DNA from 3 places in the Arthrobacter sp. 1088 genome. Region 3 is predicted to be linked to each of the others. Evidence: riboswitches for the same ligand, from Rfam matches in the RefSeq annotation. Region 3 holds a riboswitch; each other region holds the start of a gene.
What was found. Region 3 has a riboswitch for cyclic di-AMP ahead of J2Y41_RS22280 (hypothetical protein). Riboswitches for the same ligand answer to the same signal wherever they lie in the genome.
Positions count from the first base shown of each region.

Region 1 (9,770 bases), on a different contig from region 3:
GGCCAAAAAACAGCTGCAGCGCGCTGCAGTGTCCGGGATGCCGGACATCGCTACTTGACGCCCAACAACTCCTCCACAGTTCCGATGCCAAAGAACAGCAGGAACGCAGCCGCCACTGCCCACATCAGGGGGTGGACTTCACGGGCACGGCCCTGGAAAGTGCGGATCAGGACGTAGGAGATGAAGCCTGCGCCCAGGCCGTTGGCAATGGAGTACGTGAATGGCATCAGGGCGATAGTCAGGAAGGCGGGAATGCCAACGCCCCAGTCCTGCCAGTCGATCTTGCCAACCTGGGACACCATCATGAAGCCCACCACCACAAGCGCAGGAGCCACGGCTTCGAACGGGACCAGGTTGATGAGCGGCGTGAAGAACATTGCCACCAGGAAGAGCAGGCCCGTGACAATGGAGGCGAGACCGGTCCGGGCGCCCTCGCCAATGCCCGCGCCCGATTCAACGAAGATCTGGTTGGACGAAACGGAGGCACCGCCACCGACGATTGCGCCCAGGGCATCGACCTGCAGGACGCGGTCCACATTGGGAATGTTTCCGTGTTCGTCCACGGTCCCTGCCTCGTTGGCCAGGCCCACCATAGTGCCCATGGCGTCGAAGAAGATGCTGAGGAGGATCACGAACGCCAACAGCGCAGCAGCCACGAAACCGAGGTGTTCAAAAGCTCCGAAGGGGTTGGCTTTGCCGATCAGGGAGAGGTCAGGGGCGCCCCATTCGGAAAGCGTCGGCGCCACCAGTGACCAGCCGCGGGGATTGACGTTCTTACCGTCGAAGCTGGGACCAATGTGAAGCGTGAATTCGAGTATGGCGGCCAGGGCGGTGGACACCACGATGCCGATCAGGATTGCCCCGCGGACCTTTCGCACCACCAACGCAATGGTCAGGACCAGGCCGACAGCGAACACCAACGTCGGCCAGCCCATCAGCTTGCCATCCACGCCAAGGCCCAGCGGGACCGTGGTGCCGGCGGCATCCGGAATGCGTCGGACAAAACCAGCGTTGACCAGCCCGATCAAGGCGATGAACAGGCCAATGCCCACCACGATTGCCGTCTTGAGCGCTTCCGGGACGGCCCTGAAAACGGCCGTGCGGAATCCGGTGAGTACCAGGATGAGCATGGTGACACCCGAAAGCACCACCAGCCCCATCATGTCCGGCCAGGTCAGTTCAGGGTGGGAGGCAACCGTTACGGCGACGAATGCGTTCACTCCCAGGCCCGTTGCCACGGCGAAGGGGTGCTTGGCCCAAGCGCCCATGAGGATCGTGAGGATGCCCGCAACGAAAGCAGTGGTTGCCGCTACGGCCGTGAAGCCGAGCGATGCTCCGCTCGAGTCTGCCCCGGAGAGGATCAGCGGGTTCAGCACCACGATGTAGCTCATGGCGAAGAAGGTCGCGAAGCCGCCGCGGATTTCGCGCGAGTATGTGGACCCGCGCTCGGAGATCTTGAAGTAGCGGTCGATTGCAGAACCTTGTTTAAGCATGAAGGTCTCCGGTGATCGGGGGAGTTTGCTCTCAAATCCTATGCCCGCCAATGTGGGGTGCTGGAACGATTCGCCTAGTCTGTAAGGAAGCCAACACTAGGAGAAACCGCCCCATGCGTACCATCCGCCCGCTTCTGGCCGCCGTCGTAGCCGCTCTTGCTTTCGCTTCCGCGTTGCTGCTTGGAGCTGCTCCGGCCTCCGCGCACGACGTCGCCGAATCAACAACCCCGGCCAACGGTGCCAGGGTGGCTGAAGTGCCGGCGTCGGTATCCATCACGTTCAACAACCAGCCACTGGCCATCGGTTCCGGCGTGACCGTCACCGCCGGGGGCGAAAACTGGGCAGATGGCGCAGTGGAAATCATCGACAACAGGGCTGTCCAGAAGCTGCGTCAGGGCGCTCCAGCCGGCGAATACACCGTGGTGTGGCGTGTGGTCAGTTCAGACTCCCACCCGATCGAGGGAACCTTCAAGTTCACAGTTTCCGGGACAAGCACGACGACGGCGAGCGGCTCGGCAGGTGCCTCCTCCCCGGCTCCGGCGGCTGTTCCGACGGCGGGCACAGCGGCCCCCGGTACGGAAAATACTGAGCCGGCTCCGGCAGCTTCCCAGCCCTTCCCCTGGAGCATCGTTGGCCTCGCTGTGGTGGCGATCGGTCTGGTGATCTTCCTCGCTGTTACAGCCCGGAAGAAGCTAGCGGCCCCCAACGACCCGGATGGCGAAAATTCCCCGGAATAGCGGGGTTTTCTACATACTTGCGAAGATCTCGAAACGGTTACTGCGACACGCCAAAAACGAACTGCTCGTTACGTAAATGTGACTTTGGGGTGATCTTCCCGTACGGTTGTACCTGTGCCTGTTCCACGTAACAGGCATTCCGGTCTGATTGCCTAGCTCTGCCGCAGTCCGGAATCCGTTCGCAGACAAACCTACGGCAGAGACGGGGAACCCATTTTGGCCCGCTTTCAGAGCGCGCCTTGGGGTGAAGTCACGAAGCTTCCGCTGCACAGCGGGGGATAGTGGCCGGGTGACTCCCATCCGAATCCGACAGCTAACCTCGCAGGCATCGGGAGAGGCTCTTTCATGTCTTCACGCATTCTTCGCGGCCGTCGTAAGGCGGACAGCGTACGTCCTAATCCGTTCATCTCCATCTCCAAGGCTGTTGCCAGCAACGCATCCGGCGCAGGTCGCCAAGCCGCTGTCATCGCAGCAGCTTCAGGCCTGGTCCTCACGGGCTCCATCGCTGCCCACGCAGCAGAGACCCCTGTTCAGCGCGACTCCAGCCCCGCTACTGTCGCCGAGACCGTTACCGAGGGTCCCACCAAGGTTGTTACGGCCGCATCGACGGCCACCATCAACTTCGAGCGCCCCGCGGTTGCTTCCGTAGCGGCTCCCGTCATTGAAAAGCCGGCTCCTGTTGCTCCGGCTCCGGCGGCCAAGAAGGCGCCCGCAGCGGCTACCGTCCAGGCCGCTGCAACTACTACGGCTACCGCCCCAGTGGCATCCGCGCCTGCTGCAGCTCCGGCTGTTGGTGGCATCAACGCTGCCATGGTCGCCTCGGCTTACGCCCAGATCGGCATCATGCAGGATTGCACCGCGATGGTGGAACGGGCCCTCGGCTCTGCCGGCATCCCGGTTGGCGACCTCGCACCCATGCAGTTCCTGAACTACGGCAAGGTTGTCAGCGACCCCCAGCCCGGTGACATGATCGTCCAGTCCGGCCACGTAGCCATCTACATCGGCAACGGCCAGGCCATCAGCGGTGGCATCAACGGCAACCAGACGGGCATCCACCCGATCAGCTGGCTCACCGCAACCGGCCCCATCACGTACGTACGCGCTGGCGCCTAAGCTTCACGCTCCAACTCAAAGGCCGGTGCTTTCGAGGACAAATGTCTTCGGAGGCGCCGGCCTTTTGGGTTAATTTTTGTTCTTTTTAGGAACATGCTTTGGTTGGCTCGATCGTTTCAAGGCCAGGGTTCTCCGCCAGGTTTCTACGCGCAGGGTTCCAGGTAAAGGCTCCAGGCCAGGTTCTAGGCGAGGGCGATGCCCGGCCCGGCGGGGAGGGCCACCTTGGATGAGATCGCTTGCCCCACTGCCTTGGCTTGCCGTAGTACTTCCTTGGGCGTGGGTGTAATAAGTTCCCCAACGCCCACCAAGTGCATCCCGACTGCACGCATGGCTGCCACGAAGTTCTGGCCTATGGCGATTCCCAGATCGGCAAGCATTCGGCGCAGCTGGCTCTGGGCGCAGCGCGTCACCACGATGTGGTCTGCCAGGAGAACCCCGCTGGCTGTATGCACGGCCCATTGACGTGGGGTGGATTCGAGGGGGCCATAGACGCTCATCCCAGCCCTCAGGCTGCCCGTGGTCAGGCTTGCGACGGGTCCGTATCCAAGCTGCAACGACGAGTCGCCACCCAGGAAGTCCAGCCGGACAGCGCGTGTGGTGGTGCGGACATCCAAGTGATGGCTGGCGGCGTAGTTGCGCAAATGGCGCAGGATCTCGTTGCGCTCCTGCATTGCCGCGGGGTCTGCTGCGTCGCAGCGCTGGAGCATTCCCGTGTGGACCGCTGGTCCGGTGGTCGATAAAGAACCAAAGCCATCCAGCACGATGGAACCGACGCCGTAGCGGCTGAGCTCGCTGGCAACAGCCAGGCCGGAGAGGCCGGTGCCGATCACCACGGTGGTAGTCCGTTCCGTGACGGAATCAGGAGTGAGTGACACTGCTTGGGTTCCTCCTTGACGTGTGTGCCTTCGGCAGCGCGCTGGATCGCGTCCGAGTTCCCCAAGCGGCCGCAAATAAATGGCCGGGTTGTGTCCTGGGACACCTTTGCCGGCCATTCGGTGACTCGAACACTACCGAACTTTTTCTGCCATGGATAGCCTCGGCGACAGCGTGTTTTGGATGTTCATCCGCAGCGCAACCCGGCGCGTGGTGAGCGTGCCGGAAACCGAGCCCGGACCGTTATCCACATAGCCCAAAGTCGCCTTGATTCGGCATTGCCAACCGAGAATAGTGGGCATTGGAAGGAGAACCCCGAGGGTTTCTTCGGCCCCGGCTATTGGTTGCGCGCCAGCAAGGGATCACCGGTAGGGAGAACCTCTGGCAGAATGGCCGGAACATCAAGCAGTAGGTGGAGAGGCGGGCCCCATGGACCAGCACGGCAGACACATTGAAGAACCACGGGACGGCGGGGACCAGGCTGTGGCGCCTGGTGGAATCGTCGTCGGAGTGGACGGTTCCGAGCATGGTCAATGCGCCCTTGTATGGGCTGCGCGTGAGGCGGAACGGCGCCAACTTCCCCTGCATATAGTCACGGCTTATTCGGTGCCCATCTTCGCAGCGTCCGGCCTCGACGGCGGATACGCCACCGTGGACGATTCCGTGATCCGCGAGGGCGCGGAAGCAATCGTCAAGCAAGCCATGGATAAGGTCTCAAGCTACAACATTGACGTCGATGCGTCAGTGGAGAATGGGGATGCCGCGGGAGTCCTCCTTGACCTCTCTGCGAACGCTGCACTCCTGGTGTTCGGCAGCCGTGGCCGTGGTGGCTTTGTCGGGCGTCTCCTGGGCTCGGTCAGCAGCGCCTTGCCGGCCCACGCAAAATGCCCCACCGTAACGGTCCCGCTGTATTGCGCCGATCGTTTGGGCGAGAACACCGAGGACAAGCACATCAAGGCTGAGCACGCCAAGGCCGGGCCGCGAACGGTGGAAAACGTCGTCGCCGTGGGTGTGGACGGTTCGGAGCAGGCCCGCGTCGCCGTTCTCGAGGCAGCCGAACAAGCCCAGCGGATGGGGGCCAAACTCCGCGTCATCTGCGCAGTCCCGCAGTACAGCGGCTCCTTGGCCTGGGTGCCGGCACCGTTGGATCGCGATGCCCTGTTCGCGGATATTAAGGTCCAATTGGATGCAGGCGTCGCCTGGCTCCGCAGCCACTTCCCGCAGCTGCCCGTGGAAACGGACCTTAGGGACGGCTCACCAGTGGACGTGTTGGTCGAGGCTAGCCGGGGCGTGGAGCTGGTTGTCCTGGGTACGCGGGGCCGGGGTGGTTTCGCGGGCATGCTCCTTGGTTCCACATCTGATGGCGTGCTTCATCACGCCAAGGGGCCGGTCCTCGTTGTTCCGGACCGCGAGGATCCGCGGCTGGCAGACCGGCCCAAATTCGGACCCATGCTCGGCGCGGCTTAGGGCCATGGCGCGAACCGTCCATGGATAACCAGCAGCCCGGGAAGCATAGGCAGGAAGACAGCGCGGGCCCGGATGTAAACGGGCAAGTCTTCATTCGGGATATTGCGGACATCCGGGCGGACATGCTCCCCGAGGTAGGCGGCAAGGCCGCCAATCTCGGCGAGCTGAATGCCGCCCGCCTTCCAGTGCCGCCGGGCTTTTGCCTTACAACGTCCGCCTACCGGTACGCCCTTTCAGCGATTGGAATGGAGGAGATCTTTGCACTTCTACAGGACGCCGGAGCTTCTGACCTTGACGAACTGAATAGGCTAGCCGCCCGGGCAAGATCCTTGGTGCTCGACGCCGGAGTTCCCACCGACGTCGCTGAGTCGGTACGGACGGCGTATCGGAGGTTGGGAGACGCAGCCCCCGTCGCAGTGAGGTCCTCAGCCACGGCCGAGGACTTGCCCTTCGCGAGTTTCGCCGGGCAGCAGGACACTTTCCTGAACGTAGTGGGAGCAGACGCAGTTCTGGACGCCGTAAGCCGCTGTTGGGCATCGCTCTGGACGGACCGGGCAGTGAGCTACCGGACAACCAACGGTATTGACCATGCCACGGTGACGCTGGCCGTCGTTGTCCAGGAGATGGTGGATTCCGCGACGGCCGGTGTGATGTTCACGGCCAACCCGGTGACGGGTCGGCGCCGTGAAGCTGTGATCGATGCCAGCCCTGGTCTGGGAGAAGCCGTAGTGTCAGGCGCCGTTAATCCCGATCAGTACGTAGTTGATATGCAGACCAACTCCATCCTGAAGCGGTCGCTGGGTGACCGGCAGGTAGAGATCAGATCGCTTGCCGGCGGTGGCACCGAACGAATTGAGCGGGCCGGTCAGGCCGCGGCAACCAAGAATCACGCCGTGCAGCCGTGCCTCAGCGATGACCAGATCCACGCGCTGGCCGAGTTGGGAAGGCGCGTCGAGGCCCACTATGGAGCCCCGCAGGATACAGAATGGGCGATCGATTCGTCCGGGAAACTCTGGCTCACGCAGGCAAGGCCCATTACTACCCTCTATCCGCTGACCTCGCGGGTGCCGGCGACTCCCGGTGAGCACGCGTTCCTGAACTTCAGCCTCGCCCAAGGACTCACCAGGCCTCTGACGCCCATGGGCCTGGCGGGTATCCGCCTGATAGCTTCCAGCGTTGCCCGCAGGGCGGCTTTCGATGTCCCCGATCCACGCTCGGGACCATCGCCCTACTATGAGGCCGGGCAGAGGATCTTCTTCGACTTCACATCCGTGCTGCGCAGCAAGGTGGGCCGGGCCATTGTGCCGCGCATCTTTGACATCATGGAGGCCCGTTCCGCGGCGGTGATTCGCGGCCTCTTCGATGACCCGCGGTTCGCCGTCACCATCAAAACTCCGATAAGACTCATCAGGCACGTTGCGCCTGTTGCTGCTAAATACCGTGTCCCTGAGTCGGTAGTCCGGGCTCTTTTCCGTCCCGACGCCGCAATGAAGCGCCAAGAGCAGCTTGAGGCAGAGCTCCATCAGGCCCTCCGGGTGCCGGAGGGCGTCACCGCCCACCAGCGAATTGCCCACGTGCAGCGAATCCTGGGGGAGGAAGTATTCGCAACGGTTCCCCAAGTGCTGCCCCTTCCCGTTCTGGGCTTTGCGATGCTTGGACTCGTCCGGAAGGTGTTGGGCGGGCAAGCCTCCTGGGACCAGCTCCAAACAGTCATCCGCGGGCTACCCAACAATGTCACCACCGAGATGGACCTTGCGCTGTGGCAGCTTGCCAAGGAGATCAGGGAAGATCCGGAGGCCTTGGCCTTCCTGAGTTACCCCACACTCGACGAACTCGTTCAGCAGTACAAGGACAGAGCACTACCAGCAGTTGCGCAATCCGGGCTTGAAGCTTTCCTCCGCACCTACGGGCACAGGGCTGTGGCTGAGATCGACCTCGGCATGCCCCGATGGTCGGACGACCCAACCCACATACTCGGCGTCGTGGTCAACTATCTGCGGCTCGAGCACACGGCGGACGCACCCGACCAGCAGTTCGGGAAAGCTGCCCGGGAGGCAGATGAACAGGTTGCCAGATTGGTTGCGCGGGCAAGGGCCAAGAGTCCGCTCCATGCCAAGCTGGTCCGTGCGGCGTTGGACCGTACGCGCAGGTTTGCCGGGATGAGGGAGCTGCCCAAATACAACCTCGTCCTCGGCTTGGCTTCGGCAAGGGAACAACTCTCGCTGGTCGGAGCAGAACTGGCGGAGGCAGGGCGGATTGAAAGCGCGGAGGATATCTTCTTCCTGGACCTCAACGAAGTAGAGACTGCCCTGGCTGGCAACAAGCTCCATCAACTCGTGGCAGATCGCCGCGCAGAATACGCACAGGAACTGAGGCGTCGGCATATTCCACGGGTACTGCTCTCAGACGGGACAGAACCTGAAGCCACTGCCGCAGCTGGCAGAACCCCGGCTTCTCCCGGAGCGCTCTCCGGCAGTCCGGCGTCGGCGGGCGTCATCACAGCCCCGGCGCGGGTCATCCTGGACCCCGTTGGCGCTCATCTGGAACCTGGGGAAATCCTCGTGGCGCCCTCCACCGACCCCGGCTGGACACCCTTGTTCCTCACCGCCGGCGGCCTAGTTATGGAAATGGGCGGTCCCAACTCCCACGGCGCCGTGGTGGCCCGCGAGTACGGCATACCTGCGGTGGTGGGCGTGCCCGACGCGACCCTGCGGATCAGCTCAGGCCAGATCATCACGGTGGATGGAGCAGCAGGAACGGTAACTGCGACGCCAAGTGACGCGCCCGGCTAGGCGTGCTGGTGTGACTCGTGCTCGGAGTGGCTGACAGGTTCCAGCTGGAAGGTACAGTGCTCGGTGTCGAAATGGCGCCCCAAGCAGGATCCAAGCTGGTCCAGGATGCTGTCTGCCCCGCTGGCGTTAAGGACCTCGTCTTCCACAACAACATGGGCGGAGAACACGGGCACCCCGGATGTGATGGTCCAGATGTGGATGTCGTGGGCCTCCACTACCCCGTCCACGGCAAGGATGTGCTCGCGGATCATATTCACGTCCACGCCCTTGGGGGTAGCTTCCAGAAGTACGTCAACAACATCGCGGAGCAGGTGCCAGGCGCGGGGGATGATCATGAGGGCGATCAGGACAGAAGCAATGGGGTCAGCGGCAGTGAAGCCCGTGGTCATGATGACGATGGCAGCCGCAATAACGGCAATCGAGCCGAGAAGATCGCCAAGGACCTCAAGATAGGCCCCCCGGACGTTGAGGCTTTCCTTTTGGGCCCCCTGCAGGATCATCAGGGAAATGAGGTTGGCCAGGGCGCCCAGGATCGCCGCCCACAGCATGACGTCCGTGTGGATTTCCGGCGACTCCCCAAAGCGGCGGATGGCCTCGATCATGATGACGACTGCGATGACGATGAGTACAAGGGCGTTGGCCAAGGCCGCCAGCACCTCGGCCCGTTGATATCCGTAAGTCCGTTGATCGCTCGCCGGGCGGGTAGCGATCCACGCCGCCATCAATGCGATGAACACGCCTGCGGCGTCGGACAGCATGTGGCCTGCATCGGCCAGCAGCGCAAGCGAGCCAGAGATGAGCGCGCCAACCACCTGGATGCCCACCACACCCAAGGTGATGGCCAGGACTGCAATAAGCCGTTTGCGATGCTTGCCGGTTGCGGTTACTCCGTGGGAGTGGTTGTGATCGTGCCCCATGCTTACAAGGCTAGCCCCAGCCGAGCTCATGCAGGCGGTCGTCGTCAATTCCGAAGTGGTGGGCGATCTCGTGGATCACCGTCACGGCCACTTCGTCGATGACTTCCTCGCGGGTGGAGCAGATGTCCAGGATGGGCTGGCGAAAAATAGTGATCCGATCCGGCAGGGAGCCCGCTTCCCACCAGGAGTCGCGTTCGGTCAACGGCACGCCCTCGTACAAACCAAGTAGTACGGTGTCCGGATCTTCATCCGGGCGTGGTGTGTAGTCGTCCTCGATGAAGATTGCCACGTTGTCCATGGCGCTTGCAGCTTTGGGTGGGATCAGCTGCAAGGCGTCGCTCACAGCTTCTTCGAACTCCTCCGGCGACATTTCGAACG
Region 1 is NZ_JAVDSM010000008.1:134,715-144,484, forward strand. It holds gene J2Y41_RS14275 (NCS2 family permease) at 51-1,493, opposite strand; gene J2Y41_RS14280 (copper resistance protein CopC) at 1,607-2,230, shown strand; cyclic di-AMP (ydaO/yuaA leader) riboswitch at 2,380-2,572, shown strand; gene J2Y41_RS14285 (NlpC/P60 family protein) at 2,576-3,343, shown strand; gene J2Y41_RS14290 (FAD-binding protein) at 3,526-4,218, opposite strand; gene J2Y41_RS14295 (universal stress protein) at 4,646-5,683, shown strand; gene J2Y41_RS14300 (PEP/pyruvate-binding domain-containing protein) at 5,704-8,475, shown strand; gene J2Y41_RS14305 (cation diffusion facilitator family transporter) at 8,472-9,392, opposite strand; gene J2Y41_RS14310 (metallopeptidase family protein) at 9,403-9,770, opposite strand, start outside.
Region 1: linked by a shared signal. The riboswitch ahead of J2Y41_RS14285 (NlpC/P60 family protein) and the one ahead of J2Y41_RS22280 (hypothetical protein) in region 3 are both predicted to bind cyclic di-AMP.

Region 2 (9,770 bases), on a different contig from region 3:
TGCCCAAGGCAGTGTCAAGCCGCGTCTTCATGGCGTTCATACAAACAAGCTCCTTTTAAATCCAGTTGAAAACGCTGCGCTGCCATCGGAGAAAACCTGCAGCCAGTCAAAGTTGAATTCCTTGGCAAGGACAGCGGGGTCCATCAGGAACAGTGCTGTGGCAAAGGCATCGGCTTCCATGGCCGTCGCTGCCATGGTCCAGGTGGCTACGACAGTCTGCACTGAGCGTCCGGTGACGCCGTCCAGGACATGATGAAGGCCATCGCCCCACGCACGCCGGTTTGCCGCAGACGCGCAGAGGGCTCCGCCGTCGATGGTAACTACGCCAATCGCCTGGCTGGAATCGTATGGGTGTTCCAAGGCGACTTCCAGCGGTTCAAAACCGGAAAAGAGCATGTCACCACTGGCATCGATAAGGTACTCGGTGATCCCGGACGAGTTGAGGGTGCCGGCCACGAGATCCACCAGTTGACCCTTCCCGGCGGCGCCGATGTCAAGCGTGACCGGGGCGCTGGGGTTGGCTCTCCGCAAGGTATCAGGGAGTAATCCGCCCCGTAGCCCAGCCGTTCAAGGCTGGCACCAATCAGGGGTGTCATGGCTCCGCTGCTGAGCCGGTACAGCTTCGTGAACAGTGCTTCCAGTTCATTGGCCTCCGCCGGAAGGATGATCGTTCCGGGTTCTGTTGCCAGAGGGGCAAGCAGGGAGTCCTGACGGAACCGTGAGTAGCTTCGGTCGTAGTCCTCCACGACACCGAGGACATCGCGGCGGGCCGCAGGCGTGAGCGGTTCCGGCGTGGAGATCTCCCATTTGGTCCCTATCCCGGCGAAGCTGAAGTCGCTCCAGCCTGGATGCGCCATGACGCTATTTGGCCTGAGCCTTGATGGTTTCCAGGGCCTGGTTAAATCCGCCGCTGGTCAGGGATGAACCTGCGACTTTGGTAACTTTTATCTCATCGAGCTTCTTGCCCACAATCTGGGCGGCAATGCCGTCTTTAAACTCGCCCTGGAACTTCTCGCTCATCGGGTTGGTCGCATGCGCGGTGACTTCCACCGCCGAAACCGCGCCGCTGGTCAGCGTCAGCTGGACGCCGATGCTCTCCTGGCCGTTGGGCGACGTGTATGCCCCGTCGGCACTGAAGGCACCGTCCTTGTACCCGGAAGTCTGAGCCAACGGAGCGGACGACTCCGCGGATTGGGTTTTTGTTGGACTGGTCGCCGGAATTGAGTCGGCGCTCAGGTTCACCCCGGGCGCGCAACCCGCTACGGCCCCCGTGAGAGAGAGACCGGCCACACCAACAAGAAGACCTTTACGGACAGACGACGAAATCATTCAGACTCATTTCAAAGAGGAAGCCGGTCATAGGACAAGATCCAGTTCATCTAAGTTGAACCGTAAACTAATCCTGTAAAGGGACTCACTACCGGGCCTTTCGTGACGCAGAGGTTCTCAGCGCGTTCCGTCCTTAGGTTTTCCGACAGGAAAGTCACCTGACGAAACCCCAGCAGAGGATCCATTGATGAGATGGCCGCAGAGAGTCGACAAGTTGCAGAGCTCCCCCCCGGTCATCGTGCATTTCATCGTGCGGCTCCTACGTACATGTCATGGCGGCCAGCAGCACGAATCCTGGATGAGGGCTTCGCTGGCACGGTGAGGGACCGATGCTCCTATGGATCGTCAAGCGGCTTTGGCGAGTTCCTCTGTGGTGTGGGCAGGTTGTAGGGCAGCGTAGATTTCACGGGCGACGTAGCCTTTGAGGCAACGGATGATTTCGGGTTTGGACAGGCCTTGCTGAGTGCGCCGGTCAGCGTAGGCGCGGGTGCGTGCGTCGTAGCGCAGGCGTCCGAGAACGACGATGTAGAGAGCGTTGTTGGCGGCGCGGTCACCGCCGCGATTGAGTCGGTGACGGTGGGTGCGGCCACTGCTAGCCGGGATAGGAGCGGCTCCAGAGGTGCGCGAACGCAGCCTCGGAACGTGGCCGGTCGGGATTGTCCCCGGCGGTCACGAGTAGTTGTCCGGCGACCTCGGTGCCGACACCAGGAAGGGCAAGCAGGTGTGGTGCGGCTACGGTGATGAGCTTCTTAAGCTCGATGTCGGCCTCTGCGATCTCTTCTGTGAGGTGTTGGTGACGACGCGCCAGACGACGCAACGCGGTCTTGGTAGCGTGGTCTGGTTCGCCGAGATGACCGGTGGGCCGCATCCTGGCACAGGTCATGATCAGTACCGTCGTGCTCAGATGGCGCAGCTGCTCTCGTAGCTGGGCCGGAGCGGTGATCAGCAGGGCTTTCAGCTGGTTCGTGGCTTGGGTGCGGGCTTTTACGGCGCCGTTGCGGGCTACCCGAAGCGCACGGATCGCTTCAATCTTCCCGTTCCGTCTTGGGTTGGCCCTCGGCGGTCCCTGATAGCGCAGCCCGGGCCGCAGCGTACGCATCAAGCGGATCGGACTTTCCCTTCGCTCGGCGCGCTGAGCGATCAGGCCGATTGACCTCCACCACCTTCACGCCGGCTTCTTCCAGGTGCCGGGTGAGCCCGGCGCCATAGGTGCCCGTGCCTTCAATTCCGACGCGCTCGAGCTGACCGCGTCGATTCAGCCAGGCGCTCAACGCCTGGTAGCCGGCGGGCGTCGTGGGAAACTCCCCGGTCGCCGAGGTGGCGACCGACGTGGTCCAGGACCGCGGCGTGATGAGTATGTCCGTGGGTGTCGATGCCGCCTGTAACGATGCCGGCAGTGGGGGATCATGCGGGTCATGGCCGTACCTCTTCTCGATCGCGTTCAACTTCATCCATTGAGTTGGCACACGATGTTCGAGTGGGACGGACAAGCCAGTGATGGGCGCCTTAAACGCACGCTCCTATGAGGTCACGCCACCGAGCCATTCGCATGCATTGGCACCAACCCATCAAGTCGACCAATCGGTCCAAGGACAGCAGAATCGCGTCAGGCTTACGGTGAAAGGCCGGTTGTTTCTCTACCCCGGCGACGGAAAAGGAGGCTGGCTTGCACCGAAACAGGTCGGCTCCGGGTGGCACATCTTCGACAAAATCATCGCCCCCGGTGACACCAGCGGTGATGGAGCGGTCGACATCTTCGGCCGTGACCGCAGCGGCGTGCTCCGCCAATAGCCAACCGACGGCCACGGCGGCTGGAAATCCCCATCCGCGGTAGGTCTCGGATGGGGTGTCATGACCGAAATCAGCAGCGCAGGCATTTTCGGTAAGGCTACATATCCGACGTTCCCCTCCAACGAAGTCATCGCCGTTGACCAAGAAGGCAACCTCCACAACTACTACGGCATAACGTCCGGTGGACTATACGGCGGAGACCAAATCGGCACCGGCTGGGACATCTTCAACACCCTCATATAAGGCCCCCGAACCGAAAACACGGGTCCTCCAGCGCGCTCTCCTGCTTCACCGACGCACGCTGGAAGATCCTTTACGGTGCAATGGCCCCTCTAGTACTAGCCTCGTTCTCGCCGTTCCAGGATCACCCCGTATAAGGTAACGCCCAGCATTGCCGGAAGAACCCATGGCCCGGCCGCGAACGCCTGCCGTGGATCGAAACCTGTGAGAAGAAGCGCCAGCAGGTAACCAATAGCGAGGCCTATCAGTCCGCTACCATGCCGGACCCGGCGCGTACCTCATAGCTTGAGTTGTTCTCGAAGATCACTAAGCTCTGCGCCCCAGTCCGGACCCTGGCGGAAGTCATCTTCGAGGGCTAGCGCGACAATCTCGCTCGTCCCGACGCCGCATATCTGATTCCCCACGTCCTCGGTCAGGATGTGGTTGAAGTCGAATGAGCCCTCGAACCCGAACCATGCGAACTCGGCACCAGCAGCGATAGCCCACTCGATCCAAGAAGTGAGGACGGACTCGAGATCCGAAGGCACCCGGTCAAAGACCAAGTCGTATTCATGAACCTGACGGGCGCCCAGTCGGTGATCGACATCTTCGAGCCTGTAAGTGCGTAAGGTCTCGGGCCTGGACACATCTACGGGTCGGTGGCATGGGGCCTGGCGGAAGCGGGGAACGCGGCGAAGAGGGTGACAGTGTGGTCTCGCCCGGACCAAGAGAGCGCATCAGTGAGTCTCGTTATTTACTAATCCCATTGCCTGGATTGCGGGTGGTAGCACCTTTGGGGGTCTGCGTAGTGACCAGAGGCTTCTGATGGTGTGCACGGTCATGATGACGATGAACAGGGAGAACATCAGCAGCACGATGATGATCCCGATGGCAAGGATGCCGAGGCAGTGCACGATCAGGACGGCGGCCATTACCCCGTGGTGCGGGTCGATCAGTTCCATATGTAGTTCCCCAGTAATGTGCGTGGATTGTCAGTGTCAGGCGCCCGAAACGGGTCCCTGACCGGCCTCGGGTTGGTTGTGTGTGTTCAGAAGTTCGGCGTATGCGGCGCGCAGGCCTTTACGGGCACGCAGGACCAGGGCGGAGACCGCGTTGGGTGCGATGCCCAGCAACGGCGCGATCTCGCGTGGCTTGTACTGGAGCACGTCGGTGTACCAGAGGACTTTCTGCCAGCGTTCGGGCAGGCTCTGCAGCGCCGCGAGTACGTGGTCGTGGGCGCCGTGCTCCATGATGGCCTCCAACCGCCGGATCCAGGGCGACGGGGAAGTCCAAGTCGGTGTTCTCCGCGGGCAGTTCCCGCAAGGAGCGTTTCCACCAATTCGCGGCCTTGGCCCGGATCGCGGTGGAAAGGTACGCCGGGAGTTATCCGAAGGCCCGGCCCCGTTGGCGATCGCGTTCATGGTCTTGGTGAACGCTTCGTGGAAGAGGTCTTCGGCATCGTGGTTGTTCCGGACCAGTGACCGGGCGAACACCAATGCATTGTCCCGGTGCGTTTGGTAGAGGACGCCCAAAGCTTCCTGATCGCCTGCCCTGACGGCGAGGATCAGGGCTTGTTCCCTGACGTAGTCGTCGGCGATGGCGAAGACGGATGTGTTGGCGTGCGTGCGATGGTGCCAGCGCCGGAGCTGGTGTGCCCATGAGGGTCCCCCTTTGTCAGTAAAGCGTCAGGGATCGCGCACACCCACTTGGCGCTTCTATTGCCTCTCTTACGGCGGGGGCATTGATTTCGTGACGCGAAACGAGGTCACAGTTCCGCATAGGTGTTTGGGAGGGTGGGCCGACGCTCCGTTGCCCAGCGCATGGTCAGCCGGCCGGGATCGGAGAAAACCTGCCGGCAGGAGGCCCCGCCAGGCCCACCCTCCACCCGGGCCGCAAAAGGTCCGCATCTGCAGGCCGGGACTGCGCGGGAGAACTAGGGATGAAATGGGGGGACAATCCCGTTCCCGCACATCAGCCTTAACTCCCTCCCTTCCGGAACGTGACGTCGCACCCAAATTGCCCGATTCCTAAGAATCTGTTCATCCGGGGGGAAACGATGGTAACAGGAAACATAGTTTCTACTGTTTCCGATGTGGTAATCTGGTGGGAGTCAATGAGAGGGGCAGTAGTGAGCAGCGAGCGGGTCGCCGGGCAGGAAGTTTCAGAACAGCAGGATCCCCAGCGTCGGGCCTCGGATGCTGCCGAGGCGCTAGCCGCCGAGGGCGAGGCAGTGACGGCCCGCGCCGTCCGGGCAAGATCCGGTGTGCGGATGACCGTGGCGGCGGAGGCCGCCAGGGACTGGAACGAGCGGGAGTCCCAGGCCCGGGCAGTGCCTGAGCCGCCTGCCGCGGTGCAGACCCGGTTCACGGCGTTGTGGCGTGAAGCGTTCACGATGGCCCGGGCCGAGTTTGACCAGTCCCGCGCCGGCTGGCTGGCCAAGGTCGCCCAAGCCGAGGCCGAACGGGACGCCGTGGCTGAGGAGATCGAGAACGCCGAGACCGAGCGCGACGAAGCCCGCCGTGAAACCGTGACCGGTCGGGAACAGGCAGCGGCCGCGGCGGACGCAGCACGTGAGGCCCTGGCGGCGGAACGGTCCCGGGCCGATAAGGCCGAAGCCCGACTGGAGGCTATCGAGGCCGAACGGGACCGGCTCATCGCCGAACGCGACCGTGAGCAACACCGCCGCGAGAACGCAGAAAACCAAGCAAGAAGGCTGCAAGCAGAATTGTCGGCCGCTCATGAGGGCATCCCTGCAGTGAACGACCAAGAGAACTGATCGAGCGAGACAATCAGAGGTGCGGGCGTGATGGTGTGGCTTTTCAGTGGCGCCGGCAACGTGACGCGAAAGCGCTAAGGAACTGGGAAAACCCCGGAAAATTGGCGCGGCCCGGCCTTCCAGGAACGCCTCTTGGGCGCAGGTCGGGTAAATCCGGTGAACGGATCTTCCAGAGCGGCTGAGCCGGAAAGCGAAAAAATGACACCGGGTCCGGACGTCGTCCAGATCAACCCACACATCCCCCGAAATCAACCTCCGCTTCCGCCCCAAGCGCGTGTTCCTGAGGCACGAAGGCTTCCACGGGGCCGTCCCCGGACTCAACCGCTATCGAGGCCCCCGCAGGCACTGACGTATTGTCGGACCGCTGAATACGAGATGACCGCCGAGTGTTCATCCCACCAGACAGTCAAAGACCCGTTGCGCGGTATGGCGTTGTTGTTTCCGCGGAGCATCAGGATCAGCGAGCAACATCGCATCGATGGCTGGCTTCAAGGGCCCCAACCTCGGGGCTTGGCGCGCCGGCGGCTTCCGCTCAGGAGGCTCCTCAGCGGCCGATGTCTGCCGGACAGCTCTCCTTGCAACCCCGTACCTCTTTGCGAGGGCGCGAATCGACATGCCAGCCACCCTGGCGTCCCGACGGATCCTCGCGAACAGCTCCACTCTCAACTTCATCACTGCCTTCCATCCCTTGCGATAAACACTCTGATGAAGTCAACGGTGTGCGCGCCGCCGTCCGCCTAGACGTTGAATGGCTTGAACACCATCAAAACCAGTATCGCGCTGACGATGTCAAGTATCGCCAGGACGACCCCAGTGGTGGCTTTGACGCCATGGGTCTCCGCTTTGCGGGAATAAATGAAGGCAGTGATGCCCAAGGGAACTCCGAGGATGAACAGGCCCATGACGCCCAGAATGATTGAGGCTTTCTTGTATGTCCGACCAAGTCTCCGTTGAGACTCAATCTCTGTGGTGTCGGTTGTAGACGTCATGTTCTCTTCCCTATTTTGCTGATTTCCGAGTTCAAGGTGGTCCTGAATGAGGGTGTCATATTCAGCGGGTGCCGCCGCCAGGATGCCGGTGGGTCAGTTTTCAGCCGCGGCGGCGGAACTGGAACGTAAGGGATCTCGTACGTTCCAGTTCCGCAGTATGGGGTGCTCGACCTAGGCGACGCGTACGAACGATGCGCCTGGAAGCCAGCTGATGGAGTGCACGGCGGTCTGGTAGCCGTTGACACCGCCACTGACAACCTGCCCGTTGCCGGCGTAGATGCCGACATGTCCGGGGGTGATGACCAAGTCACCGGGCGCTGGTGTGCCCACAACGGTCCCGTACTGGAAGAACTGTGTTGGGGCCAGGTCGCCGACGCTCTTACCGACGGAACGAAGCGCCTTTTCCACCATTGCGGTGCAATCCTGCTGTACACCGAGCTGGGAATAGGCGGAGGCAAGGAGGGCGGAACCAATGGAGCTTGAAGCCACCGGCGTGGAGGCTGAGACCAACAAGGTTCCGCCGCTCGTGGTCGCCGTAACCGATGCCCTTGCGGGTGCGGCCGTGGACCCGGTCGCGGGGATCCGGAGCTGGTCACCGGGGAAGATGATCGAAGAGATGCTCAGACCGTTAGCGGCGAGGACACCATCCAGGCTGACGCCATACGCTGCCGCGATGCGCCCAAGCGTATCGCCGGAAACTACCGTGTAAACTCGCCCGCTGTCCGATGCCGACAGGACAGACGGAGCACTGGCCTGCGCCTGAAGAGCACCGTTTGACCCCGGGATTTCCGGGCCGTGAACTCCGGCGTGGGCTGGTGCCCCCATGCTGAAAACAAGACCAGAGGCGGCAACTGCTACCAGTGCCGGCCGTCCCAGCGCCCGCGCCTGGGTTCGGGCGGTGACGGACAATCCTTCAAGCACGATTGAATGGCCAGGAGTCGCACGATGACGGGCGGTAGTGGACTTCTTTGACATGGTGGGGCTGCCTTTCCAATGCCTGCGGGGTGAGCTGTCGGGTTCGGATTGGAAATACCCGGCCAATCACGTTTCCGCGCCATGCGCAGCGATCGGCTTAACCCCAAGGTCCTGTGATAAGGGCCGTGATGAATGTGGTTCCCCCGTCCCTGCCAACCTCAAATACGGTGGATTCCGGTCAGTGGCAGGGCTCGGCATGCTGACCGGGATGCCCCGGCTGAAGCCAAGACAATCTACTTAATCAGTACAACCGCCATTCATGACGGCCCCAATGCAAGGGGGCGGTACGCTTCGAACGGGAGGCGGTGACGGAGAATGCCGATGAGAAGACTGATCTTCCTCTCGCTGCTACCTCGTTGTCATGTGATTGGGTGGTTGCTAATGTCCTAGGCCCGTATGGTTCATGGGCCGTCCCGAAACAAGGATCGCACTCCCTCCCTGCTGTGTGAGAACGTCGCCGCACGCCGGGACGGGTTAACGAAAAGGCCTTCCTGTTGCTTCCGCTCGTCGGATTCGGGGTGTGAAAATGGCGGATGGGTGTGGGTCGGGTAGGTTGCAGCCATACCACGCCCCCGGCTAACAAGGCGAGCTCAATCGGACCTGCTGCCAGCGGGAGCGGGCGGTAATGGGGATACCGAAGGTGTTGGTCCCGCTCCTTCGCTCAACCCGGTCCGGGGTCAATAGTGACGGCAGGACAGCCATGTGGGGATTTTATTTGGGCGAGTCTTAAACGACGGTTTGTTGGGTTTGCGTTCAACTTCGGTCACTTGATGAGGCTGTCGAGTCGTTGGCGTAGCTTGTCGTCGGGTTCCGCAGCATGTGCCCGCAATAATGCGGTAAGAACATTGGGTCCCCAGTGGGTGGGTGTCCACGCTTCGAGAGTGTTGATGGCCATGTTCCGGTTGCGGATGACGGGGCTGCGCAAGCACGTCTCGACCAGGTCCCATCCCTCTCCAGGGAACTTCGCGAGTCCGGTGACGATCGTGTCGAGAGCGTGGTGTGCACGAAACCGGTCACTTTGCGCGTCTTTATCGTCGGGGCCGGATCCGAGTTCCCCGAGGGGAAGGGACTGCCGGGCGTAGGCCAGGACCGCGGGGAGGCGGTGCTCGTCGACTTCCTGCAAGAGTGCGAACCAGCTGCTGTCACAGGGATAGGACTGGACACGGCGCCAGTGGGCTGGATAGGTGTCCAGGCCCAGGGCGCGGGCGATCCTTTCAGCTTTGTAGAACTCGGTGTTGTTCGCCGATATGAGTCCCTTTTCGGCGAGGGCGGCCCATCCTGGGTGTTGATTGATGCGTTCGCAGCGGGAGGCAAATTCTTCGCGGATCGATATTGTCCAGCGGGAGTCCTTGCCGGCCTCCCAGTTTTGCTCCCGGCGGAGAAACACGGCTATGTCTTCTGTCGCCGTGAAGTGGGAAAGCCTGGGGCCGTGTTGCTCAACATGAGTGATAAAGCGCTCCAGTGCTAGTGGGCCCTCAAGGTAGTCGTCCATTCTTTGGACCGGCGGGCCAGCGTCATTCGAGAGTGCGCCGAGAATTTCGGCGGCGGCATCGAGAAGATGAAGGGTGACATCCGGGTTGGCAAGGGCCTCTGCTGGTTTCCCTGTGGTAGCGACGATGTAAGCGGTGTACTCACTACCGACGATATTGCGGTATCCGTCACTGAGCATCCTTTCCTGCACCTCAGGGTTG
Region 2 is NZ_JAVDSM010000013.1:6,168-15,937, forward strand. It holds gene J2Y41_RS18870 (oxidoreductase) at 1-40, opposite strand, end outside; gene J2Y41_RS18875 (FAD:protein FMN transferase) at 37-531, opposite strand; gene J2Y41_RS18880 (hypothetical protein) at 862-1,170, opposite strand; partial or broken gene J2Y41_RS23140 (IS110 family transposase) at 1,675-2,718, opposite strand; gene J2Y41_RS18900 (hypothetical protein) at 3,181-3,363, shown strand; gene J2Y41_RS18905 (hypothetical protein) at 3,639-3,902, opposite strand; gene J2Y41_RS18910 (hypothetical protein) at 4,077-4,301, opposite strand; gene J2Y41_RS18915 (sigma factor-like helix-turn-helix DNA-binding protein) at 4,338-4,589, opposite strand; partial or broken gene J2Y41_RS23145 (sigma factor) at 4,758-4,871, opposite strand; gene J2Y41_RS18920 (DNA-binding protein) at 5,468-6,115, shown strand; gene J2Y41_RS18925 (hypothetical protein) at 6,594-6,812, shown strand; gene J2Y41_RS18930 (hypothetical protein) at 6,853-7,104, opposite strand; gene J2Y41_RS18935 (LysM peptidoglycan-binding domain-containing protein) at 7,276-8,079, opposite strand; cyclic di-AMP (ydaO/yuaA leader) riboswitch at 8,091-8,276, opposite strand; gene J2Y41_RS18940 (hypothetical protein) at 8,843-9,770, opposite strand, start outside.
Region 2: linked by a shared signal. The riboswitch ahead of J2Y41_RS18935 (LysM peptidoglycan-binding domain-containing protein) and the one ahead of J2Y41_RS22280 (hypothetical protein) in region 3 are both predicted to bind cyclic di-AMP.

Region 3 (9,770 bases):
AGCGGCCCAGACGATGACCTCAGGGTGTTCGTAGAAGCGGTAGCCCTGGCCACGCACGGTGCGTACGGTGTTGGCGAGGCGGCCCAGCTTGGAGCGGAGGCGGCGGATGTGGACGTCGATGGTGCGCTCGTTGGGCACTTCTTCGGCGTTGCGCCACAGGCCCTCAAGCAGTTCGTCGCGGCCAACCGTGCGGGTGCCGTTTTCGACGAGGTAGTTGAGGAGCTCAAATTCCTTGAACGTCAGGTTCAGCGACTCACCGTCGAGGTGGACTTCGCGGCGGGCGAGGTCGATCAACACGCCGGAGGGGCGGGCTTCCTGCTGCGGTGCCGGGCGTGAAGCCTCGGTGCGCTGGCGGGCGGCGACCGTGGGGTCACCGAAGGTGGAACGTACGACGTCGAGCGCGGAGCCGGGTGCCCCGGCGGGTGCGACGGCGACTGCAGCGTAGCTCTCAGCGCCGGTGACCAGGGACTGGGCGTAGGCCCGGATTTCCTGGGCGAGCTTGGCAATGGAGGTTCCAGCCGCTGCTGCAGTTTCTTCGTCAATGCCCATGTAGAGCACGAAGCCGCGGGCCACGTTGTCGTTGGCAACGGGACGGAGGCGGTCAGACTGCGCAATGACGGGAGTAGGCGCCGTCATGGGTGCTGGCTCATTGGTTGGAACTGCCCGCAACTGGCCGTAGGAGTTGGGGTTGTAGCCCTGGGGCACGTAGCCGGGAGCCTGCTGGCCGTTGCCCTGGGTGGCGGGGGCGTAGCCGGGGCGGTTGCCGAAGCCGGGGCGGAGGCCTGCGTTGGAAGCGGCCTTGTTGGCGTTTCGGACGGAGATGTGGACGTAACCGGATGCAACTGACATGGAGTGATTACCTCAAAAGTGAATAGCCGTCATCGCGGCTTCGAATGCTGGTTGTCCCCGCAATGAGTTTGGGGAAGGGCGCCCAACGCTGGGCTAGGGGGCGAATGCCTGAAACTTCTTCGGGGTGGAAAGTTAGGCTTGCATTCGACAACAGCGGGTCTCGTCGCCAGCGGGTGTGCTGGACCAGATTGCTGCGGCTGCAGGTGCTGTTGAGTTCTTGTTCACATTGGAAGTGTGCAACGTAACAATGGCAACACGCAAGTAACAAAGCGTGAAACCGTCCACATTTTGAGACAAGAGGGTCTATTGTGCCGCAGATCACAATTCCTCCGTCGCGGAAAATGAACGTCATTTCATTCGGTCTCGGTGAGAAATATTCGGCTTATCATGAATTTTCTTCGGCAGATGGTGCATGATGACCTCCCTGATTCCCATGAGGGGCAAAAGGACGGAATCTCAAGATCTGAAACACTTGCTGTCCAATCGCAACCTGCTCCAAGCTCGAATTTTTCCCTCAAAATCTGCTACAAGCCGTAGAAGGCGAGTATTCACTGCCGCACTCCCGCAACGCCTACCAATGAACTCCCACGTGGCTAGTGTTGACCTCACAGCATCCTCACAGGACCGGCAAAGCTTCGGCAAACCAGCAGAATGGAGAGTTGTCACATGGCATCCCCGCACTCCATGACGAACAACCTTCCCCAGCTTTCCCACCCGGACGGCTCCCCCATCCGAGCCTTGGTGGTGGACGACGAACCGAGTCTCGCTGAGCTCATGAGCATGGGCCTCCGCATGGCAGGCTGGTCCGTAGCGGTGGCAGCCGACGGACCGGAAGCTGTGAAGCTTGCCAAGGACTTCCGCCCCGACGTGCTGGTGCTGGACGTGATGCTTCCAGGATTCGACGGCGTCGAGGTCCTCAACCGGATCCGCGCCTTCGCGCCGGAAGTGCCCGCACTGTTCCTCACGGCCAAGGACGCTGTCCAGGACCGCATCGTTGGCCTGGCCGCCGGCGGGGACGACTACGTCACCAAGCCCTTCAGCATGGAGGAGGTTCTCCTGCGACTGCACCGTCTCGTACAACGCTCGGGCGTTGCGGCCATGGATACAGCGGAACTGGTGGTGGGTGATCTCACCCTCAACGTGGACACACGGGAGGTTTCGCGCGCCGGCGAGGACATCCAGCTCACGGCAACCCAGTTTGAGCTGCTTCGTTATCTCATGGAGAACCCCAAACGCGTGGTCAGCAAGGCACAGATCCTGGACCGCGTCTGGGACTATGACTTCGGCGGGCAGGCCAACATCGTGGAACTGTACATTTCCTACCTGCGCAAGAAAATCGAAGCCAACCACCCGCCAATGATCCACACCATCCGTGGCGCTGGCTACGTCATCAAGCCTGCGGACTGAATCTTGTCCACCTCTTCCGGAGTAGCCCGTAAGACCCAGCGGAACTGGCTCAATCCCTCCACCTGGCATCTGCGCACGCGGTTGGTCCTGGTGGCGATGGCATTGCTGGTGGCGATTTGCGGTGCAGTTGGAGTGGTTAGTTACGCCTCCATGGACATGTACTTCAACAAACAGCTCGACAAGCAGTTGGAGCAGGCGTCAGGCCGCGCGAATGACTTCGGCAGACCGCCGTCGAACTTTCCCTCCAGCGGTCGGCCGGATCCCCTTGAGGCCCGTGGCCAAGGCGCCGGGACACTTAACGCGAGGATCGATGGTTCCACGGTCATCAACTCGGGCTTCCTCAACGCAAACGGTCGCCGCGTCGCGCTCTCGGCAGAAGACAAGCAGGTCCTGCTATCGCTCCCCCGCGACAACCGGCCCGTAGACCGTTCATTGTCCAACGGCGACTACCGGCTGGTAGCAGTTGAGACCAACTACGGCGATGTTATTGCGACAGGCCTGCCGTTGGCTGACAAGCAAAATGCCGAGGCCTCGCTGGTATGGACCATGGTGTTTGTTTCGCTTGGCGGCCTGGTGCTGATCGGCCTCGCCGGCACCGTCATCATCCGACGGACCATGCGCCCGCTGGAGCAACTCTCCGAGGTTGCAACGAAAGTATCGCGCCTTCCCCTCGACGCCGGTGAGGTGGCACTCGCGGTGCGCGTACCGCCGTCGGCCGCTCATCCTGGAACTGAAGTGGGCAGCGTGGGCCACGCTTTGAACCAAATGCTCAACAACGTTTCCAGGGCCCTGGAAGCGCGTCAGGAGAGCGAAACCAAGGTCCGGCAGTTCGTTGCCGATGCCTCCCACGAACTTCGGACACCGCTGACCGCCATCCGTGGATACACCGAGCTGCTTCGTATGACGGAGAACTTCACGGAGGACGGCAGGAAGTCGCTGGCGCGGGTCCAGAGCCAGTCGGAACGGATGACCACGCTTGTGGAGGACCTGTTGTTGTTGGCGCGCCTGGATGAAGGCCAGCCGTTGAAGGTCACGGATGTGGACCTGACGCAGCTGGTGATCGAGACAGTCAGCGACGAAAAGGTGATGGCACCGGACCACATCTGGAAGCTACAACTCCCTGACGAGCCCATTACGGTGCGCGGGGACGCAACCCAGCTGCATCAGGTGCTGGCCAATCTGCTGTCCAACGCCCGCAAGCACACCGATCCCGGTACCACGGTGGTCACAGGCGTCATGCTTTCCGCCGACGGTAGCGCGGTGGTCACCGTCACGGACAACGGGCCTGGTATTCCGACTGCTTTCCAGGGGCGAATCTTCTCGCGTTTTGCCCGGGCTGACGCGGCGAGATCGGGGTCGGAAGGGACCTCCGGATTGGGCTTGTCAATCGTCGAATCCATCGTCCAGGCGCATGGCGGCAGTGTGGAAGTAACGTCCCAGCCGGGACGCACGGAGTTCACTCTCCGACTCCCCGCAGCTTTGAACGAACGCATATAACGAATCAGGCAACATGACTCGCCGTGAACGTGATCTCTGTTACCCAAATGTGACTTAAGCCGAAACCTCCTGTACCTTCGAAAGGGTGGGTCGCCCCTAACTGGCCCACACCCGGGATGCGCCGAGCTCTGCCACTTCCCGGAGTTCCGTTCTCATTCGAGGCAGAGACGGGGGACCCAGAGTCTCCGGGCACAGTACTTTCCTTGCCCTTGGGGTGAAGCCGCAGCTACGCGCGCGGCCGGATGACCTCATCCGAACCCGACAGCTAACTCCGCAGGCGCTGAGAGGTAATCACACATGTCTGAATTCAACGATCAGACGCGCCCTTCCGCGCGTCACCGTGACGATCACAACACTCCCCTGACGAAGTCGCAAACCGTTCTGAAGAACGCTGCACGCCGCGGCAAGACCGGGCAACGAATGTCTGTTGTTGCAGGAGTCGTTGCCGCAGCATTGGGCGTCGCATCGCTTGGCCAGGCCGCAAACGCCGCATTCAATCTCCCCGAAACGAGCCGGGCGTCCGAGACGCAGGCTACCGCCCAGGCCAGCAACAAAACAGCTGAAATCTCAGCGTCCTTGGATGCTGCTGCCAAGAAGGGCGCTGCAGACAGGGCCGCTGCAGACCAGGCAGCTGCCGCACAAGCCGCTGCCGAAAAGGCCGCGGCCGAGAAAGCCGCCGCCGACCAGGCAGCTGCCGCACAGGCCGCCGCCGAAAAGGCTGCCGCTGATGCAGCCGCCAAGCAGGCTGCCGATGCCGCCGCTGCTGCAGCCGCAGCCGCCACTCCCAAGGCCGTGGACGATCCCGCCGCTGCCAAGGCATACGCCGCCAGCATCCTCGCCAACTACGGCTGGGGTCCGGGTGAAATGACTGCCCTGAACACACTGTGGGAGAAGGAATCCAACTGGCGGACCACCGCGACCAACACCTCCAGTGGTGCCTACGGAATCGTGCAGTCATTGCCCGCTTCGAAGATGGCAACCGCAGGCGATGACTGGCTGACCAACTACCAGACCCAGATCAAGTGGGGCCTGAACTACATCAAGGAACGCTACGGCTCCCCCTCGGCGGCCCTTGCCTTCCACTTGGCCAACAACTGGTACTAAGCCAACTCAATAAGCAGGCTTGAGCCCACCCCAGCGGGCTCAAACCATGCAAGGCCCGATTGCCGCCCCGCTTTCCGCCGTTCGCAGAAGTGATCTACTGATGCGCCCGGGCGGGAGGCGGGGCGGTTTTCGCGTTAAATGTGCCTTCCGGGTTTCACACCCACTTGCACCTGACGTTGCGTCAGGACTTAGCGTTGTGCCCATGACGGGAACAACAGGATCCGGGCCGTGGAGCATCGGTGAGCTGGCCACAGCGTGCGGTGTCAGCGTGCGGACGCTCCACCACTACGACGAGATCGGGCTGCTGTCCGCAAGCCAAAGGACATCGTCCGGTCATCGCAGGTATTCGGAGGGCGACCTACGCCGGCTATACCGGATCAGATCGCTTCAGATGCTGGGGCTTCCGCTCGCGGCCATCGGCAAGGCGCTGCAAGCGCCCGAGGATGATCTGGAGTCCCTTCGGGGCCTCCTCCAACAGCAGCTGGTCCATGTGCAGGAGCACGCCCGGCAACTCCAAGCGCTCCAAAACCGTTTGGGCGAGCTGTTGTCACGCATGGACAGACACGCCATGCCCACCCCTGAACAATTCATGTCAACGTTGGAGATGATTACCGTGCTCGAAAACAACTTCACAGCCGAACAACGCCAGCAACTCGCGGACAAGCGGGAAGAACTCGGCGCAGAAAAAGTCGAAGCTGCCAAGCAGAAGTGGGCTGCCCTCGTGGAAGAAGGACTGGCGCACGTCCAAGCCGAGAGGCCCGTCACGGACCCCTCGGTCCAGGAATGGGTGCGCTCATGGGACGGCATCGGTTCCATGTTCCACTCCAGTGAGGACACCAAAGCTGCAGCACGTGCAACCTGGCAGGAAAACAGCCAGGCCATCAGCGCGGGACTGCCGTGGACCGCTGAGCAGTTGGGCGGGCTGATGGCATACCTGGAGAAGGCGCGCTCGGCCTTGTAACAGGACGCCTCTATGCTTCCGGTTCGGCCTCTGCCGCACCTCGAACGGCTGCTATGGAGGCAGCTACGTCACCTGCGTCCGTGGACCAGTTGCTTACCGAAATCCGGAGGATATCGCGTCCGCGCCACGAGGAACCGGACATCCACACAATGCCTTCGGCCATGAGCCGTTGAGTAACCCGGCGTGTGCGGTCATCACTGCCGAAGACGACCGAGACTTGCGTGAAAACTACATCGTTGAGAATTTCCACGCCCGGGATACCAGCGAGGCCTTCCGCCAACGCGCGGGCGTTTGCTGCAAGCCTGTCCACCATGGCAATGACTCCGGACCGGCCCAACTGCCGGAGGGCAGCCCACACCGGGATGCCCCGGGCCCTACGGGACAGTTCCGGAACTTTGTCGAACGGATCGCCCAGTCCGGTCTCCGTTGCAATGAGGTAGCTCGTGTGGACGCTGAAGGCGCGTCTCAGCGCTTCCGGCCGGGAGACGATGGCCAAGCCACAGTCGTACGGGACGTTCAATGTTTTGTGGGCATCAGTGGCCCACGAATCGGCTGCCTCTACTCCGGCCAGCCGCCCGCGCAATTGAGGGCTGACCGCAGCCCACAATCCAAATGCGCCATCCACATGCACCCAGGCCTCGCGGTCATGGGCTACCGCAATGGCTTCGGACATCGGATCGAACGCTCCGGAATGCAGATTGCCGGCCTGCAGGCACACGAGGGAAGGGCCGGGTTGTTCATCCATGGCATCCGCGAGTGCCTCCGGGAGGATCCTGCCTTGATCGTCAGTGTCCACGGGAACGCAGGCTCCCAGCCCCAGATACCGCAGGGCAAGGTCCACGGCGGCGTGCCGTTCGCGGCCTGCAAACGTGGTGATCCGCGGCGCCCCGGTCAGGCCCAGGTCCGCGAGGTCCCACCCTGCCTCGTCCATCAGGTATTGACGCCCGGCAGCCAGCCCCGCGAAGTTGGCGGTGGTAGCGCCAGTGGTGAACCCGACGTCGGATCCTCGCGGAAGATCCAATAACTCCAGGAGCCAGGCCGCTGCGGATTCTTCGATCGCGGCGGCGGCTGGGGTCGCAAACCTGAGCCCGGCGTTTTGGTCCCATGCCGAGACAAGCCAATCTGCGGCCATGGCAGCTGGCAACGTCCCGCCCATGACCCAGCCGTAGAAGCGTCCGGACTGGATTGCCATCAACCCGGGCTCAGCCAATGCGGCGAGCTCATCTACTACGTCAGCCGCGTCCGTTGCTTCATCGGGAAGGCTCGAAAGAAGGCTCGAAGCGACCTGATCGGCGTCGTACGTGGGCCGCACAGAACGGCCGGGCACCGAGGCAAGCCAATCCGTAGCGTGCGCCATGGCCCGCTCCAGTGCAGCACCGTACGCCTCCGGCAACGCAGACATGCGCACAGCCTACTCCCGCTTCACCGGTTGGAACAGCGGAGGCGAACAGACTAAAGCGTGAAGCTGATGAGGTGACCGCCGTCGTCGTCCTTCACGGCAGCGACGGTGACTGCGGAGTAGTCCGGGATACGCCACATGCCCGGCTCAAGCTCGCCACCGGCGTCGCCGACCACCACGGTTCGCATCCCGGCGGCCCGGGCGGCCGCGATACCTGCCGGGGCGTCCTCAAAAACCACGACGTCGGCTGGTTCCGCGCCCAGCAACGCTGCGGCTTTGAGGTACCCCTCCGGGTGCGGCTTGCCGCGCGTAACGCCTTCGGCGGTGACCGCAGTAGACGGCATGGAAAGGCCGGCGGCCTTCATCCGGATATCGGCAAGGATGCGGTCCGCGGATGTGACAAGCGCAATGGCGTCGTCCGGCAAGGCAGCGAGCAGCGCTTCGGCGCCAGGGAGGGCAATCACGCCGTCGGTCCGCGTTCGTTCCATCTGGCCGAGCTCGGCAGTCAAGGCTTCAAGATCGGCTCCTGCTGGAGCATACCGGCGCACAGTATCGCCTGCTTGCACGCCGTGCGACGTCCGCAGGATCTCGTTGTAATCCAGGCCGTATCGTTCCGCGAATTCCAGCCACACCTGCTCGACGATCGCTGTGGAGTCAACCAGTGTTCCGTCCATGTCGAACAGAACAGCACGGACGGTCAGGGTTGGCGATCGTTCGGCTTGTGCGGAAGGCGAGGTTGGTTCGGCAGGATGGCTCATGGCTCCATCCTGCCGCACCATGCAGGGGTGGCGTCGAACTGTGACCTAGCCGTTGGGCCGGTGCGGAATGTACTGCACAGCCCACTTATTGCCGTCCGGGTCCGCAAAGTGGACGAAGTGTCCCCAGTCCTGGACATCGATATCGCTGACCTCGACGCCATTGGCCTTGAGGTGCTCGTGCGCTTTGTTGATATCGCTCACCACCATTTGCAGGGATGGCGCTGTTCCCGGAGGGGCATCGCTGAGCCCTTCGCCGATGGCGATGGAACAAGCCGACCCAGGCGGGGTCAACTGCACAAAGCGGATGCCGTCCATGGGACGCTCGTCGAAATCGGCGTTGAAACCAACTTTGTTGACGTAGAAGTCCTTCGCGCGATCCACGTCGGACACAGGGACAAACACCAGTTCAAGTTTCCAGTCCATGCGCCACAGGCTAACCGGGCACGCCGGAAAGCGGTAGGGGCGCGCGGATCAGCCAGCCACGCCGTAGAGGCGGTCGCCGGCGTCGCCCAAGCCGGGAACGATATACGACTTATCGTTGAGCTTCTCGTCGATCGAAGCCAGGACCACCTTCACGTTGGCATCCTGCAGCTCCTCCTCCAACTTGGCGAGGCCTTCCGGAGCGGCCAGCAGGCAGATGCAGGTAACGTCCGAGGCGCCGCGCTTGAAGAGGAACTTAATGGCCTCGCGCAGGGTGCCACCGGTGGCAAGCATGGGGTCCAGCACAAAGATCTGACGTCCGGTGAGGTTCTCGGGGAGGCGCTCAGCGTAGGTGATGATGTCCAATGTTTCTTCGTCGCGGGCCATGCCCAGAAAGCCGACCTCGGCGGTGGGAACCAGCTTGGTCATGCCTTCCAGCATGCCCAGGCCTGCGCGCAGGATGGGTACCACCAGCGGAGTCGGCTTGGTGAACGCCGTGCCAATGGTCTTCGTGACAGGGGTCTCGATCTCGACTGGCTGTGTCTTGACCTCCCGGGTGGCCTCATAGGCCAGAAGGGTGACGAGTTCTTCAGTGAGCTGCCGGAAGACCGGTGAAGGGGTGTTCTTATCCCGCAGAACGGTGAGCTTGTGAGCGACCAGCGGGTGGTCCACGACGAGTGTGCGCATCGTCCAAAACTATCATTGAGATATGAGCGCCAACGAGCCGTATCACGCAGAACACATGGCTTGGATGGGCCTTGCCTTGGACGAAGCCCGGCTGGCGCTGGAGACGGACGACGTGCCGATCGGCGCGGTTGTCTTAGGACCCGACGGCGGTGTGCTGGGTTCCGGACGCAACGAACGGGAAGCGCACGGGGATCCAACCGCCCACGCAGAGATCGTCGCCATCCGTGAAGCCGCGGCTGCCCTGCAACGCCACGCCCTCGAATTGGGCGAAGGGGGCGATGGATGGCGCCTGGAGGACTGCACCTTGGTGGTAACCCTCGAACCGTGTGCAATGTGCGCCGGCGCAATTGTCCTGGCACGGATTCCCCGCGTCGTGTTTGGCGCGTGGGATGAGAAAGCCGGGGCCGCAGGTTCCGTGTTCGATATCCTCCGCGAGCGCCGGCTCAACCATTGGGTGGAGGTCTACGCAGGCGTGCGTGAGGAAGAATGCGCAACGCTCCTTCGGGACTTCTTCGCGACGCACCGCGTACCGGCGGCGGAGCACCGATCGCCCGCTTGAGCTCTATGCTGAGGAGCCAATCATGACAATCGCTTTCAACCACACCATCGTCTACGCCAAGGACAAGCACGCGTCCGCTGCGTTTCTGGCCCGCATCCTTGGGCTTCCCACACCACAGCCGATGTGGTC
Region 3 is NZ_JAVDSM010000022.1:876-10,645, forward strand. It holds gene J2Y41_RS22265 (winged helix-turn-helix domain-containing protein) at 1-849, opposite strand, end outside; gene J2Y41_RS22270 (response regulator transcription factor) at 1,516-2,256, shown strand; gene J2Y41_RS22275 (HAMP domain-containing sensor histidine kinase) at 2,260-3,753, shown strand; cyclic di-AMP (ydaO/yuaA leader) riboswitch at 3,863-4,047, shown strand; gene J2Y41_RS22280 (hypothetical protein) at 4,051-4,857, shown strand; gene J2Y41_RS22285 (MerR family transcriptional regulator) at 5,060-5,818, shown strand; gene J2Y41_RS22290 (pyridoxal-dependent decarboxylase) at 5,829-7,220, opposite strand; gene J2Y41_RS22295 (HAD-IA family hydrolase) at 7,271-7,975, opposite strand; gene J2Y41_RS22300 (VOC family protein) at 8,021-8,398, opposite strand; gene upp (uracil phosphoribosyltransferase) at 8,447-9,082, opposite strand; gene J2Y41_RS22310 (nucleoside deaminase) at 9,105-9,641, shown strand; gene J2Y41_RS22315 (VOC family protein) at 9,664-9,770, shown strand, end outside.